4 regions of the Peribacillus sp. NPDC096448 genome follow, and region 4 is predicted to be linked to each of the others. Evidence: riboswitches for the same ligand, from Rfam matches in the RefSeq annotation. Region 4 holds a riboswitch; each other region holds the start of a gene.
The links. A riboswitch is a leader RNA that binds a small molecule or an ion and turns the genes downstream of it on or off. The one in region 4 is predicted to bind cyclic di-AMP.
Positions count from the first base shown of each region.

Region 1: linked by a shared signal. The riboswitch ahead of ACIQ0C_RS17720 (APC family permease) and the one ahead of ACIQ0C_RS24070 (hypothetical protein) in region 4 are both predicted to bind cyclic di-AMP.
Region 2: linked by a shared signal. The riboswitch ahead of ACIQ0C_RS25445 (cation:dicarboxylate symporter family transporter) and the one ahead of ACIQ0C_RS24070 (hypothetical protein) in region 4 are both predicted to bind cyclic di-AMP.
Region 3: linked by a shared signal. The riboswitch ahead of ACIQ0C_RS19655 (TrkH family potassium uptake protein) and the one ahead of ACIQ0C_RS24070 (hypothetical protein) in region 4 are both predicted to bind cyclic di-AMP.

Region 1 covers NZ_JBIWEU010000010.1:138,723-142,919, reverse strand. The annotation lists gene ACIQ0C_RS17725 (GtrA family protein) at 1-284, shown strand, start outside; cyclic di-AMP (ydaO/yuaA leader) riboswitch at 647-792, shown strand; gene ACIQ0C_RS17720 (APC family permease) at 931-2,757, shown strand; gene ACIQ0C_RS17715 (hypothetical protein) at 3,200-3,466, opposite strand; gene ACIQ0C_RS17710 (RhaT/GlcU family sugar-proton symporter) at 3,515-4,197, shown strand, end outside.
Region 2 covers NZ_JBIWEU010000029.1:6,100-10,296, reverse strand. The annotation lists gene ACIQ0C_RS25445 (cation:dicarboxylate symporter family transporter) at 1-1,137, opposite strand, end outside; cyclic di-AMP (ydaO/yuaA leader) riboswitch at 1,311-1,458, opposite strand; gene ACIQ0C_RS25440 (efflux RND transporter periplasmic adaptor subunit) at 1,659-2,921, opposite strand; gene ACIQ0C_RS25435 (hypothetical protein) at 2,936-3,598, opposite strand; gene ACIQ0C_RS25430 (diacylglycerol/lipid kinase family protein) at 3,874-4,197, opposite strand, start outside.
Region 3 covers NZ_JBIWEU010000012.1:61,527-65,723, forward strand. The annotation lists gene ACIQ0C_RS19645 (MFS transporter) at 1-798, opposite strand, end outside; gene ACIQ0C_RS19650 (hypothetical protein) at 1,146-1,337, opposite strand; cyclic di-AMP (ydaO/yuaA leader) riboswitch at 1,669-1,811, shown strand; gene ACIQ0C_RS19655 (TrkH family potassium uptake protein) at 1,984-3,321, shown strand; gene ACIQ0C_RS19660 (potassium channel family protein) at 3,345-4,001, shown strand; gene ACIQ0C_RS19665 (STAS domain-containing protein) at 4,137-4,197, opposite strand, start outside.
Region 4 covers NZ_JBIWEU010000023.1:18,626-22,822, forward strand. The annotation lists gene kdpB (potassium-transporting ATPase subunit KdpB) at 1-616, opposite strand, end outside; gene kdpA (potassium-transporting ATPase subunit KdpA) at 639-2,312, opposite strand; gene ACIQ0C_RS24065 (potassium-transporting ATPase subunit F) at 2,338-2,412, opposite strand; gene ACIQ0C_RS24070 (hypothetical protein) at 2,591-3,133, opposite strand; cyclic di-AMP (ydaO/yuaA leader) riboswitch at 3,366-3,506, opposite strand; gene ACIQ0C_RS24075 (Na-translocating system protein MpsC family protein) at 3,787-4,161, shown strand.

The DNA of each region.
Region 1 (4,197 bases), on a different contig from region 4:
TAACGAGTTTTCTTTTGAACAGGACTTTTACCTTTAAAAGCGACATAGAATGGCGGCGAGGAGTTGCCCGTTTCTTTTGCGTAATTCTGATTTGTTATTCCGCCGCTTATTCCATAGGCCAAGCCATTGCAGAATCACTGGAAGGAACCGTCCATTTATCCATACAACAAAATTTGGCTGTTCTGATAGGAACGATATTTTATACAGTGCTTAACTATCTTGGGCAGAAATACTTTGTCTTTAAAAAAAGCAATTTGAGACCAATTCAAGAAGGAAGGAATTAATTAGGGTGGATCAGTGGAATAATGCCCCCGATTGGACGGGAATTAAAATGGAATCGGAAAGCGAAATTCTATGCATTTAATGACTATCCAAGCTGGGGCAGATCTGTTTAATTTCGTCCTTCACGTTCTACATGTGGCAATCATTTTAACCTTTTTTGGACCACCTATTGTTCATTGAGCGCTTGATTATTTTCTTTTTAGACGTTTACTTACCTCCTTTCCTACCTTCGAGTCACGTGTTTGCATGACTTATGTAATATATGTCAAGAATAAAACCTCACCTACAAAGAATAATTCTATTTCTGTGTAAAATTTTCATTTACTTTTCCATTTCACGGGAGTATGATAATCAACAGTTTCATATTTCTAAATCGCTTAAACCTTATGGTGCGGGGGACCCGTTATTGGGATTGTTTTTACAATCCAAGGGGTGAATCCTTTAAAAGGTAGGGCTACTCTTAGGTCCGAATCCGACAGCTAACCTCGTAAGCGTTATATGAGAAGGAAGGTGGAGCTTGTTAGACAAAAAAATTGATGTCTACAGGTCTATTTAGCTATGACTTGTAGGCATTTTTGTGTTTCGTCTCGTTTTTTGCTACAGCTGGGAAACATAAACTTATAAATTAAACATGGTGGTGAATTCTTGATGTTATCTGCTATAAAGAGGTTCTTGATTGGGAGACCTTTAAAATCAAATGCACTTGGTGAACAAAAGCTTAACAAAACAAAGGCTTTGGCGATATTATCTTCTGATGCTTTGTCTTCGGTTGCTTATGGACCGGAGCAAATATTGATCGTCCTGATCACGGTCGGTGCTGCGGCTTTCTGGTATTCAATCCCTATCGCGATCGGAGTATTGATCCTGTTAACTGCTTTGATTTTGTCCTACAGACAAATCATTTTCGCTTATCCACATGGCGGGGGAGCTTATGTGGTTTCAAAAAACAATTTAGGTGTCAATCCAGGGTTGATAGCTGGGGGATCCTTATTGGTCGATTATATATTAACTGTCGCGGTAAGTGTTTCTGCTGGTACGGATGCCATCACGTCCGCTTTTCCCGGCCTGCATGATTATAATGTCGTCATAGCCATTATATTCGTCATCTTACTTACAATCTTGAACCTTAGGGGGGTTACGGAATCGGCCTCTGTCTTGGCCTATCCGGTGTACCTATTCGTTTTAGCATTGTTCATCTTGATTGGGGTTGGAATTTACAAGATTTTGACGGGAGGAGTCTCACCGGAATTGCATGCGTCACTTGGGACTCCAGTAGCTGGCATCAGTTTATTTATACTGCTAAGAGCATTTGCATCAGGAAGCTCCGCATTGACAGGAGTCGAAGCGATTTCCAATGCAATCCCGAACTTTAAAGATCCAGCACCGAATAATGCTGCGAAAACATTAATAGCAATGGGTTCCTTACTAGCTGTATTATTTTCAGGAATCGTATTCTTAGCCTATTATTTAAGCATTGTTCCTAGCGCAGAGGTAACGGTCGTCTCCCAGATTGCTGAAGAGATCTTTGGACGGAATTTCATGTATTTCTTCATTCAAGGTACGACTGCATTGATCTTGATACTTGCGGCAAATACTGGCTATTCGGCTTTCCCTCTGCTTGCGGTAAATCTGGCGAAGGATAAATTCATACCAAGGGCGTTTACGATCAGAGGGGACCGTTTAGGGTATTCCAATGGAATTATCATACTTGGACTTGCATCCATCATCTTGATAGTCGCATTTGAAGGACATACGGAAAATCTCATTCCGCTTTATGCGGTAGGTGTATTCATTCCATTTACGTTATCCCAGACCGGGATGATTGTTAAATGGATTCGCGAAAAGCCAAAAGGCTGGATGATGAAATTAACCATTAATTCAATTGGTGCCATAATTAGCTTTATCGTCACGATGATATTCTTTTTAACCAAATTTACTCAGGTTTGGCCGGTTTTGATTTTTTTACCTATCATCATTTTAATTTTTCATCGAATTAGAATGCATTATGAAGCAGTTGGGGACCAACTAAGGATTACAACATGTGAGCCAATCTTACCAATTGAAGGAAATATCATCATTGTACCTGTGGCGGGTATAACTCATGTGGTTGAGAACTCTTTAAATTATGCAAAATCTTTATCCGCACATCAGGTCATTGCCGTTTATGTCGCTTTTGAAAGAGAAGATGAAAAGAAATTCGGAGAAAAGTGGAAAAAATGGCAGCCGGATGTAAGGCTCGTTACACTGAATTCTTATTACAGAAGCATCATTCAGCCACTAACTAAATTTGTGGATACAGTTGAACATAAGGCTAGTGAATCCAATTATAAAGTTACGGTGATCATCCCCCAATTCATTCCGAAGAAGGGCTGGCACAATATACTTCATAACCAATCAAGTTTACTGATTCGCGCTTACTTACTTTATAAAAGAAATGTGGTTGTTACGACAGTGCCATATCATTTGAAGAAGTAAGTTCCATTTCTAAGAAAAGAAGCAAACCTACATAAGGTTTGCCCAGACCGTAGACAAACTCAATGAAAATTGAGTATGTCTACGGTTTTTTATTGGTTTTTAGATTTTGGACGTTGATTTCCACTCCAGGCACTCGCTTTCCGCGGGCGGTCCGGGAGCCTCCTCGGCTTGCGCATGCGGGGTCTCCCCTAGACGCGTTTTTCCCGCAGGAGTCTCGCACCTTCCATTCCAATCAACTAACTTTAGATAGAAACCCTTTTGTCTACAAACTCAGCAAACCTACATAAGGTTTGCCTTTTTTACTAATCTTTATAAAAAAGACAGCAGTAACTTACGCTGTCGATATTTGAGTAACATTCATTACCAACTCATAAATTCACAGTTACTTTGAAGCCCGTACAATAAAAAGGATTTGCAGTAAGATGCAGGGATACTTCCTCTTTTAAAGCTTTAAATTAATGTTAATATAAAACTTTCTGCCATCATCATTATCGGAACGTCGGCTGTTTGGGAAAGTGATTATTTCAAGGTCGGTGGAGATTCGGAAATGGACATGCAACATCATCAACATGGTGGGGAGCTGTGCAATAATATCATCAAAAAGGGCTGCTTCTGCAGCCCTTTTTGTGTTGAACGCTTTTTTGGCGGAACACTTCATAAAATTACCAAGGGTCATTTCAAATAATGCGAACATATTAAAAGAAAACAAAATGAAATATCCTGCTTAGTTTTGTACTTACATATATGGGGGTTGAAAATGGATATATTATTAGCTCTCTTGCCGGCATTGTTCTGGGGAAGCATCGTTTTATTTAATGTGAAACTCGGGGGTGGACCCTATAGTCAAACACTAGGTACAACGATTGGCGCCTTGATTTTTTCAATTGGTGTTTATATTTTTGCAGATATTAAGCTGTCACTTCTGGTGTTTGGAGTCGGAGTCGTATCTGGATTGTTTTGGGCCGTTGGACAAGCTAATCAGCTTAAGAGCATCGATTTAATGGGAGTATCCAAAACGATGCCGATATCAACAGGATTGCAGCTCATTTCAACCACTTTATTCGGGGTCATAGTTTTTAACGAATGGTCTACAATGAAAGCTATTATTTTAGGCGTTTTGGCATTGGTCTTCATTATTATAGGAATCGTCTTGACCTCCTTGGAAGATAAAGAATCGAAAGAGGGCAAGTCGGGAAACTTGAAGAAAGGAATTGTTATTCTCCTCATCTCGACATTCGGTTATTTGGTTTATGTGGTCGTGGCCCGTCTTTTTGATGTTGACGGGTGGTCAGCGTTGTTCCCTCAAGCGATCGGGATGGTGATAGGCGGTCTGTTATTGACTTTTAAACATAAACCATTTAACAAATATACGATTCGCAATATCATTCCGGGATTGATATGGGCTGCAGGGAACATGTTTCTATTCATTTCCCAGCCCCG
Region 2 (4,197 bases), on a different contig from region 4:
ACGGTCGATACCGGCAATAAATGCTAAACCTTCAATAGGAATACCGACAGTTCCCAATGTCGCTAAAAGAACTACGAAAGATACACCTGGTACACCCGCAATCCCCTTGGATGTGATCATTAACACTAGCATTAGCGTAATTTGCTCATACATGCTTAAATCGATTCCGTACATTTGAGCGATGAAGATAGCTGCTAACGCTTGGTATAATGTAGAACCATCAAGGTTAAATGAGTATCCAGTCGGAATAACAAATGTAGCAATATGTTTCGGACATCCCGCTTTCTCCATTTTTTCCATGATTTTCGGAAGAACTGCTTCTGAACTTGCAGTAGAGAAAGCAAGAATCAATTCCTCTTTTAGAAGTTTAATCAAAGTAAAGATATTGAATCCTACAAATTTTGCAATGACACCCAGAATGACAATTACAAAGAAAATCATTGTTCCGTAAACAGAAAGCGCTAACTTTCCTAACGGAATTAAAGATTCCAAACCGAACTTGGAGATAGTCACACCGATTAGTGCAAATACACCGATAGGAGCGAATTTCATGACCATGTTAGTTAGGTAGAACATTCCTTCAGCCACACCTTGGAAGAAACGGAATACTGGTTTACCCTTTTCACCTATGGCCGCAATACTTAGTCCAAACAACACGGAGAAGAAAATAATCGCTAGCATATCGCCTTCTACCATGGCTTTAACTGGATTGGATGGCACGATGTGTACAAGTGTATCTACGAATGATTCATGCTGCTTAGTTTCTGCTGTATCAACATATGTGGAAATATCAGTTTGTTCCAGGTTATTCATATTCACACCAGCACCAGGCTGGATGATATTCGCTGAAATTAAACCAACAGCAATCGCTATCATAGTTACGACAACAAAGTATGATAATGATTTAGCACCTAGTTTACCAACCGCTTTCAAATCACCTACACCGGCAACTGCAACGATAAGGCTGGATACGATGATCGGCACTACAATCATTTTAATCATTCGTAGGAAAATGTCTCCGAATGGCTGTAAAAAGCTTTGGGCCGACTCATTACCATAAAAAATGGCACCAACGATAATCCCTAGTATTAAACCAATGAAAATTTGGCTAGCTAAACTTAATTTGAATTTCTTCATTTACTTTCCTCACCTTCCATAAAGTCTTTGATGCAAAAACATTTTTGTCTCGGTAAGGGAAACAAGATACTAATAAAAAGAAAGTAATTTTTCTTTTTTTGAAAAACTCTGTCTTTACGCCGAAAAAAAAGACACTTCATGTGTCGATTTCTTATTGGCGTGAATATTCACACATGTTCCCTTAAAGACGCTGACGAGGTTAGCTGTCGGGTTAGGAATTGGAAACACAAATGCCCTTTCATTTCTGAATTCACCCCTAGCGGATAAAATCCACAAAATTGGGTCCCCCGTTCTTGGAATAAGATTAAGCGAGTTAACTTATAATAAAATATTATACTAAAAATGATAATCTGTAAATATTTATTCGCATCTATTCTAGAAAAAATCTTTCAATATGTCTGAATATTCTGTATTAAAGGCTATTGTATCTATAATTACGCTTCCCGATTTTTGTTCAAATAAGTTATATTGATATATAATTTATACCTAATTTGACATCACCTCTCTTGTAAAAGGAGCAGTTATTTTTCCAGAATGCCAAGTAACAGATATCTTACTTTTTCCCTTGAGGTGAATTTTTTATAAGTTCCAGCTTTCACTTTTTCAAATTGAATCGGTGTAATAAAATAAGAATGGTTCTTCACTGCCACATTCTGCTCCAGCAGGATGACATCACCTACAGAAGGTCCCTTTATGATTTCTTGCTTCCCTTCAGCCTTAAGCCCTTTTGTAATGTAATGTTTATCCACATATCCTTTATTAGTCAACTTGTAAATATAAGGCTGTTTTTGGTAATGTACCGCCTCTATAGGAATGGAGGGTACACCTGCTTTCTCATTGGTTATTACAGTAAGATTCACTTTCGATCCCACCAACAAAGGTTCCGTTTCTTCGCCTTCCGGTTCGATTGAAGCTTGAAATGGAAATCTGTTATCTTTTTTTAAAGACGGCTCTTCAGCGGGATAGGAATGGATACGTCCTATCGTTCCTTTCAATGCCTTTTTTGAATCAGAGGAACTTGCTTTTATAGTCATGCCCACTTCAGCCTTTTTCATTTCCTCTTCGGAGAAATCCCCTTCAATTGCCATATTTGTCGAAACAATGGATATAATGGGATTATTCAGGTTTTTATTGATATTTTTAACTACACCATCAGCCTCGCTTTTCGTCACAATCGCACTGGACTGCTCCTCAATCGAACTTAATTTAGCATCAAGCATTCTCACTTTTTCATTCAACCTGTTTTTTTCTAGTTCCTGCTTGTACATTTCTTGCTCAATGTTACTTTTAATAAGATCTGAAGAGCTTGTCGTTATATCAATATTCAAGTTTTTTTCCACCGATTCATCAATTGCCGCTTTTTCAGTTTCACTGGTCACGGTCCCTTGATAAGACCTCAACTTCCCTATGTATTCCTCAATCCCTGCCATCTCTCCCTCAGCTGCCGTTTTCTCCGCTTCCAAATTCGCTTTAAGCGCATCAAGTTCGGTCGTCGTATATTCAAACAACGAGGAGCCAGCCGTAATTGCATCGCCTTCTTTTACAAGGAATTTCTTAAAATCATTTTTCTGGGTATCAAAATAGATATCATACTCTTCTACTGGTTTAATTACCCCATTTGTTTGGATGGTATCCGTAACTGTATCTTTTTTTACCTTAGTCCAGTTTTCAACGAAAACAGTCCGTTCCACTTTGCTTTCTTTTTTTTCAATAAGGTATAAGTTAACGGTTATTAACACTATCGACGCAATGGAGACCGCTGCTATTTTCCAATTACCGCTCATTCATTTCACCCGCCTTATACAAATACGCCTACTTGGATGTATCCTAAAAAGGCTTTAACAAACCATGTGGCCAGATAGAATAGAACAATCATTAAAAGGATCAAATAATTATTTCGTCCTGAAAATTCCTTTAAATAAAAATATTGCAGAGCAATAATAAGAAATTGAAAAATGGTGATTTCGCTGAAAAAGTGAATGAAATAATCACTTCTGAGAAAATACTGACTGATGATTCCCAATGAAAAAGGGTTGGCATCACTGCCTATATCCATTAAAACGAATAGGGGAATCAATAATGCTTTTTCAACTAATTGCAAGCCAAAAAGAATCATTTGAACGATTACCAATTTTATATATGGGATATCAGTAACGATCCAAAAGAATAGAGCTGCTAAAAATATGTATATGGAAGGGTCGATTATTCCTGTTATTATATTGCCACTCAAAATCAGCAACTTTGCTGCTTCGAATTCATTGGCGCTCATCTTCGTGATTTCTTTGGAAAATGATTCTGAACCAATGCCAAAATATCCCCCAATGGCGAATACTATAAGACTAAGAAAATATAAAAATAATAATTTCACACCAAGCTTTGTGACTGCCTCTGCATTTTGCAGCTGATAACGACTCCGATAAGGCTCTAAAATGCCCTTTAACAATCTGACCTGGTACACCATAAGTGGTCCTCCTGCAAAAATTGATATATCATCCTATATTTTATCCTATTTTGGGAACAATTGCAGAAATAAGGAATGAATATACAAAAAAAATACATAAGCCTTCCCCTTATCCCCACACTAGTTTGGTGTTAATACTGACAAATGATGGGCAAGGACTTTAATGCTCGAAGGCGTTTGTCTATAGTTCTCTCCATCCATATCCACATCAAGCGGCCTCTTGGATTCAATAGTCAAGGTACCTGCTTGGAAATAAGTCACCCCAGAGTCAGAGCTCATATTTTGAGTCCATGATTTCTAAAAATGCACCAAGGCTTGCATTTTAAAAAGATGGCAACGCCAAAAAGCCCATCGTCTGGACTAACCATGGGAAGGGGCAATAAATTAGTACAGATAAAACAACCATTCAAGACCAAAATCATAACTGCTTCCCCTTCAATCGAATCCCCATCATAATCCAGTTTATAGGAAAAGGGAGCATTCTCACCAATCGTCCTTACAGCACTTAATAAATACCCTATCTTTCCGAACCTGCTTTTTTCCTGCTCATCAATATTGTTTGATGCATCTGAAATAAGTCCAACTCCCCCCAAAAAAAT
Region 3 (4,197 bases), on a different contig from region 4:
TGCGATGCTTACAAGGAATCCGTAATCGCTGTCCGACAAAAGGAGCACGGCCTTGGCAAACGCCGCTTCTTGGGAGTCGATGGCCGTTTCCATCACCACCATGCAGCTGAATAAGAAATAAATGAGCATGATATAGGAAGATTTCCGGCTGAAGTCCAGGACGATGCCCCAATCCTTTTTCATGATGGTCCAAGACAGGTAACGACTGGATTGTTCAAGGGGATGATCCTTTTCAAGATCAGGCATGAATAAAGTGATGATACCGGATAATAATAAGGCAGCCGCGTTAATATAAATCGCTAAAACGGGCGTACCGATCAAGAAAAGGATACCCGCTAGCGCCGGTCCAATCAAAAAAGCCCCAGAATCCATTAAGCTTCGTAAGGAGTTAAATCGTTTCCTCTGTTCAACGGGAATTAATTTTGTAATATACGACCTTGATGTTGTTCCGAACATGGCCCCTGCCATATTGATCACGAACACAAGGGAATAGATGACCCAAATAGAAGAAGTCAATGGCAGCAAGACTAAGAATACCGTGCGAAATATGTCAAGTGCCGCCATTAGATTCCGCTTATTTATCCGGTCGATCACGCTCCCTGCCCACACATTCGTAAATATGGCAGCAATCGGTTTAACGATATAAAGCCCAGCTACCGCCAAGGCTGAATCAGTCATATCCAGAACGATTAAATTAAGTGCAATGAAATAAACCCAAGAACCGAAGTTGGAGATACCTATTCCGCACAATAGAATGGAGGGGTATTTCCAGGATACTAATGTATTTCTTAATGTCATCGCTTCTCCCCCTTTGACCGTACATAAAAAACCCCGTCCCCAAGCCAATGCCTCTCGGGACGAGATCGATTTGCGGTGCCACTCCCATGCGTCACTATACATCCCCAACTATCCTCGGCTGCTTTCGGGGCTCTTTCGGAAAGTGGTCATTTCATTTACTTTCCTCTTCTTTACGTCCACATTGCCATTACTAAATTTTAACATTGATGGTTCAAAACTGTAAATAACGCAAAAAAAACTCATTCAAAATAAATGAGTTTAAAAGCAAAACAAGATATGGATTTTTCGCTCGGCGTTCCTGGATAGATCATAATTGAATACCGCTAATGAATGTTGAATCAATTGAATTACCTTAGGGAAAACAATTTTAAAAACGGATTCTTTTTCTTATCCGTTATCCTTAACTCATCCATGATGATTTGATCCTCATGATCGGCTATCCATTTCCTTAGTGCATCTTTATCCTGGCATTGTGTTAAATATGTCTGGCCACCCTTGCCTGTAGCATTAATAACATATCTATTGAACGTCTTCTCCATAATTGCCCGCCTTTTTAATAAAATGTATTGAATCTTTAAATACGAATGCAATGCTTTTTTCTTTATGTTTTACAAAAGAAACATAATATATATATTACAAATTTTGATTGGCAATAGCTTGTTCTGCTTGAAAGTATTGAATAAAGTTCATCGTTGCCGGTTATCATAATCGGATTAATCGAACCTATCATAATGTGCTAACTAATATTTGTCAATACGTTTTTTCAATGTAAATAAAACGTAAATTTTCAGTTTTATTAAAGAAATATTTTTTTACAATTTAGGGGTTTACAACTGCTAAATGATGGGAGTAGAATACGTTTATCAATTTAATATATTTCGGCCTAAACTCAAGGGAATTGAGTACGGAGGACCCAATCATTTGGGGTTAATTCTGCCTTGCAGAAGGGATGAGATCAGCTCTTTCGCCATCCTACCCGTCAGCTAACTTCGTCGGCTAAAGCGAAGGAGGTCATAAGACCGCCTATTTCGGGAGCTTTTTTGCGCGTTTTTTCAGGAGCAATAGCTGTTCGATGTTTTCGCAGGTCTTTTTATTATGCCTTTAAAAAGAGTCGGAATGAGGATTGATGGTTAAGATATTCATACAGTTTTACACATTTCATTTTTATAAGTAGGGATGATCAATTTGATAAAAGCAAAAAATTTGTTAGATCCGCCCAAAATACTTGTACTCGGGTTTGCCATCCTGATACTTATCGGGTCCTATTTATTGACCCTGCCGATTTCCACTGAAAATGGCGATGGCCTTTCTTTTCTGGATGCTTTATTCACCGCAACCTCAGCTACTTGTGTAACAGGACTGGTCGTAGTGGATACGGGATCGACCTTCACCACTTTTGGTGAGTTGGTCATCTTAACACTGATTCAGATAGGCGGTTTAGGGTTCATGTCATTTGCGACGTTTTTCTTTTTCCTTCTAGGCAAAAAGATTTCTTTAAAGGGCAGGTTACTCTTGCAGGAGTCCTTAAATAATCTATCCATGGCAGGTATAGTCAGGTTAGTGAAACGGCTTTTAATTTTCACGGCCATCATTGAAGGCGTGGGTGCCCTTATCTTATCGATTCGCTTTTCTTTTGATATGCCAATGGGAAAAGCGATCTATTACGGGTTTTTTCATTCCATCTCGAATTTCAATAATGCCGGCTTTGATTTAATGGGGGAATTCAGGAGTTTGACCCCATATGTATCGGATCCATTCGTAACGCTTACCGTCGCCTTCCTCATCACGTTTGGCGGAATAGGCTTCATCGTGATGAATGAACTATACGAATATCGTGACACCCATCGTTTATCCGTACATACGAAGGTGGTTCTGATGACTAGCTTGACCCTTACGGTTACCGGCGCAATTTTAATCTTTTTATTCGAGTTCGGTAATCCAAAGACATTGCAGCCTTTATCTTTCATGGGTAAAATACTGTCATCTTTATTTCAATCGGTATCACCAAGGACAGCCGGCTCCAATACGCTGAATATCCCTGATTTGACTCAGCCTACATTACTGCTCATCATTTTCTTGATGTTCGTCGGGGCTTCACCCGGATCGACTGGCGGCGGGATTAAAACGACTACATTGGCGACGATTGTCGGAACGGTTTGGTCACAGATTAAAGGAAAGGGTGATGTGGTCTTATTCCGTCACCGCATTGTGACTGAAACGATTTTTAAAGCATTATCCGTAACATTCATTGGCGTATTCATGGTTTCGCTCATCTCCATTCTGCTGACCATCACCGAAAGCGGAACTGACTTCTTGATGATTTTGTTCGAAGCCACTTCAGCATTCGCCACCGTGGGACTTTCAATGGGTTTGACCCCAGAATTATCACCGGTTGGCAGGATGCTCATCATTTTCACGATGTTTGCAGGCCGTGTTGGTCCTTTGACTTTGGCCTTCGCTATCGCCATGAGGCGCAAACCAGATCCGTTCCGACGTCCAAAAGGAAAAATCATGATTGGTTAATAATGAATGAAGGAGTGTAAACGATGGGAAAACGACAATATGCCGTGATCGGTTTAGGCAGATTCGGAACCAGCGTGGCCCATAGATTATATTCGGCCGGCCAAGAGGTATTGGGTATTGATGTCAACGAGGAAAGAGTCGAGAATGCGGATCTGAACGTTACCCATGCGGTCATGGCAGATACGACAGAAGAAGAGACATTAAAAGCAATCGGAATCCGTAATTTCGATTGTGTCATCGTAGCCATCGGAAATGACATGCAATCGAGCATTTTAACTACCTTGCTTTTAAAAGAGCTTGGGGTCAAAAAAGTCATCGCCAAGGCACTTAATAAAAATCACGGTCAGGTGCTCACTAAAATCGGTGCCGACTGGGTCATCTATCCTGAGAGGGATATGGGGGAACGGGTCGCGAATCAGCTTCTTTCCCCTAACATGCTGAACTATATAGAGCTTTCTAAAGAATACAATATCGAGGAGATCATCCTCCCCAAGAGTATGAAGGGTAAAAGCCTCAGGGAGCTTGATTTGCGGGCAAAATATAATATTAGCGTCATTGCCATCGTGAGTAATGGAGAAATTATCATAGCACCCTCACCGGATCAGGATATCCATGAAAAAGATATGCTTTTAGTGGTTGGCAATAAAGAAGATCTAGCCGTCTTTGCCAATATTGAATAATCCGGAAGGTTCCGGCTCTTGCTTTATGTAGCCCGATACCTATTTTGAATGCTAATACATGCGGGAAGACCGCCATATGGAGGTCTTCTCGATGAAATGTATAACGAGCATCCCCGCGCCCTGGATATGTATGTATTATTTTGTCGTACGGATTGCTTGGGCAAGAGTGGACTTTATCGTCACTTTATCAAAAGGC
Region 4 (4,197 bases):
CTTCTACGAGGTTAATCATTCGATCAAGAAAGGATTCACCTGGATCTGATGTGACGATAATTTTGATAAAGTCACTGATGACTTTCGTTCCTCCAGTTACAGAACAGAAGTCCCCACCTGATTCTTTGATTACTGGAGCTGATTCGCCAGTGATTGCCGACTCATCTACAGCCGCTACTCCTTCGATTACATCACCATCTGTTGGGATTAAATCATTGGTTTCCACCAAGACAAAATCACCTTTTCGAAGTTCCGTGGCTTCGACTATCTTTATCGAACCGTCTTTTTGGAATAACTTTGCCTTAGTATCCTGTTTCGTCTTTTTCAGACTATCGGCTTGCGCTTTACCCCGCCCCTCTGCTAATGCTTCTGCAAAGTTAGCAAAGAGTATTGTAACCAGCAATATTACGCTCACGGCAATGTTATAACCTCTATCCGATGTTCCTCCAAAAAAGTTTGGGAATATGGATAGTAAAAGAGTGATTACAAATCCTATTTCCACGACAAACATGACAGGATTTCGAGCCATTATTCTTGGATCTAACTTTTTAAAGGCATCTTTTAGGGCTTGCCCGATTATTTTCTTATTAAGAGTCCCTTTACGCGTTGTACTCATTGAGAATACTCCTTTTCTTCATTTATCTAATTGCGAGCCATTCTGCTACTGGTCCGAGTGCAATGACTGGGAAGAATGTCAAAGCCCCTATAACTATTACCGTTGCCAAGAGAATGACCAGGAAAGTGCTATTATCTGTCTTAAACGTTCCAATCGTCTCGGGAACTCGTTTCTTTGTAAGTAAAGAACCTGCGACAGCGATTAGTGCAATCATAGAAAAGTAACGGCCAAATAGCATGACCAAGCCGGTGGATATATTCCAAAATGGAGTGTTATCCCCTAAACCTTCAAATCCGGAACCATTATTAGCTGCCGAAGAGGTAAACTCATAAACAACCTGCGAAATTCCATGAAAGCCCGGATTAGAAATAGCCGAAGTGCCCATTTGTGTAGCTAAAGCAATGGCTGACGGAACTAAGATGATTAATGGATGTAGAAGAATGGTAATGGCTATTAGTTTCATTTCCCTGCCTTCAATTTTCTTCCCTAAAAACTCCGGCGTTCGCCCAACCATCAATCCAGCAATGAATACTGCCATTATTGCGTACATAAGGATATTGACCGTCCCTACTCCATCACCGCCAAACACACAGTTCAACATCATTTCTGCCAATGGCACTAATCCGCCAAGTGGAGTAAGCGTATCATGCATATTATTGACTGTACCTGTAGTAGCTGCTGTCGTAACGGCTGTAAAAAGGGCACTCTGTGCAATTCCAAACCGCACCTCCTTGCCTTCCATACTTCCATTCTCTTGAGAAATCCCTATACTCTCTAATGATGGATTTCCATTTTGTTCGCTGAAATACGTAACACCTAAGAATACAAGGAACATTAATCCCATTGCCGAAAAAAGAATCCAACCTATTTTCTTATTTTTTGCCATATATCCAAACGTTAAGGGTAGAGAGGCTGGTATCAAAAACATGGATAAAATCTCTAATATATTTGTGAAACCATTAGGATTCTCAAAGGGATGTGCCGAGTTGACACCAAAGAATCCACCGCCATTTGTCCCTAAATGTTTAATAGACTCCAATGCAGCTACTGGCCCGCGCGCGATATTCTGCTTCGCACCTTCCAAAGTAGTTGCAATCGCCGTGGGATCAAGGGTTTGCGGCACTCCTTGAGATACGAGGACAAGACCGATTAAAATAGATAACGGCAGAAGCACCCGGATGATGGAACGAATTAAATCCACATAAAAATTCCCCATACTGCTCTGGCCGGTCAGACCTCTGAAAAAAGCCATACATAACGAAAGACCGGTAGCCGGTGTCGTGAACATCAAAAACATAATGACGACCATTTGTGATAAATAAGAAAGTCCCGATTCCCCGCTGTAGTGCTGCAAATTGGTATTGGTAAGGAAGCTTACAGCAGTATTGAATGCCAATAATGGATCCATGTTGTCTATCTTACTTGGGTTACCCGGTAAGATCCCCTGAAAGCGTATTATAATATACGAAATAATAAACATGACTAAGTTACTCAAAAGCAGTGCTTTTGCATATTGCTTCCAATTCATGTCACCGGTATGAATACCTGATAGTTTATAAATGCCCCGTTCTATCCCACCAAATATCCGATCTTGTTTTGTTGTTTCAAGGGAATAAACATTTGCTAAGTATTTGGCCAGTGGTATGGCCAGGAAAATGACCAGTGCCAATACCAGACCCATTTGTAAAAAATCCATTTGCATTTCCTCCGTTTTGTAGCTATTAATATTTTTCCGGGTAAATTAGAGCATGAATTAAATACAACGAAAGTGCTCCAACAATAAATAATAAAAGCATGTTTCTACTCTCCCTTTTCTTCTATAACTTTGTTACAAAAATGGATAAATCCAAAAAATAACAAGAATGAAAAAGCTGTAAGTGAAACTGATAAAAGATCCATTAACGTCTCTCCTTCCAAACTGTAAATATGTTAAACAATTACAATGACTCACCCCCTTAGAGTTTCTTAAAGAAACTAGGTTCCACTTGCTAGCAGCCAGTTATAGCTGTAACATTCTGGTTTACTGAAGATGACAAAATCGGCTCCCATTTTTTTATATAGACTAGAATATTGTTGGTCATGAGTGACAACAAACAACCTATAAGATTTGAACTCTGAAAATAGTCTCACAAGATTAATTCCATCAAACAGAGAATTAGGGAATAGATAAACACAGTTACCTTGCTCTGATTTATGAACCATTATTCCATCACATATCTTCAGGTTTCTTGTAGGCCTAAACCATTCTTCATCATAGTCAACAGTTTCTACATTACTTGTATCCGTGTGGGTGGCCCCTATACTTTCCTTTACAGAAATAAATAATTTTCCTTTTCCAACAAGCAGTACTTTTCCCATACGATTCACCCCATTTGTACTTTCTCTTATTAATTTCAATCTGCATTCTTTCTGGGGAAGAAAAGCCTGCCAGTTGAAAACATAAAAAATAGACCAATGCTTACTCTTTCCCCATGTATGCAGCCATGCAGTAGCTATCCATACTCCAGCGTTAATCAATACGATTCACACATCGGTTATTGGATGCATTGCAAAGCAAACATATAAAATTGGAGAAAAAGTACTCATTGGTCTACTTAACGCCTAGCCAGCATGCGCTTCCTTTGCGTTCTGTCTTCCATGATCCTTTTTCATATGAAAATAGGCAAATTAAAAAGACCTACTTTATCATTCAAGTTGCCTTTTGCCGTTTTTACACAACAAAAAAGCCCCATGATTAAGGCGGTCTTATGACCTCCTTCGCTTTAGCCGACGAAGTTAGCTGACGGGTAGGATGGCGAAAGAGTCTCTCATCCCTTCTGCAAATGCAGAATTAACCCCAAAAAATTGGTTCCTCCGTTCCTGATTACTCAGGACTAAGCCGATTTACAATTGTTGGTGTTGAATATGATGTTATTTTATGCTCGTTAACTACTCCTTGTAAATTGTCATTTTGGGTTGAATAAGATCATTTTTCATACTTATCTTAATATATGCTCCTTATTCCTAATGTTTCCTTATGATATCACTTATTTTTCCGGTTAAAAAACTATTTTTCTTTATAAATCTTACTAATTCAAGTTATGAATTATTTTTTCGAAAGTGATTGACAAGAACTCAAATCGGACATTATGATAAGTTGCATAAATTTGGAGAAAAGCAGGGGAGACAATATGGTAAATTCCAAAAAGAAACTAGAGGCTGAAATAAGTGGAGCCTTTATAACTTTTCAGCGAGAACTAATGGGCCGGGGCCCTCAAGAGGCGAAAACATACATTGTACAGGATATGATCATTACCCGTTTTAAGGGAGTGCTGACTGTGGAAGAAAAACACCTTGTTTCCCAAGATACCGGGCGGAAGCTTGTCAAAGAAATGAGGCAAGTGTTAAGGGAAATGTACAGTAAAGATTTTGAGGAGATTGTGAAACGGCTGACAAAATGCAACGTTCTTTCCAGTCATAGTGATATCAGCACGAAAATGGAGGAAAGACTAGAAGTGTTTATTGTAGATAGAGACCTCGAGAAATTCTTAGAATCCAAGAAATAATATTGATTCTTTCTCTTCCCTCTTTCTGTTCCTTTA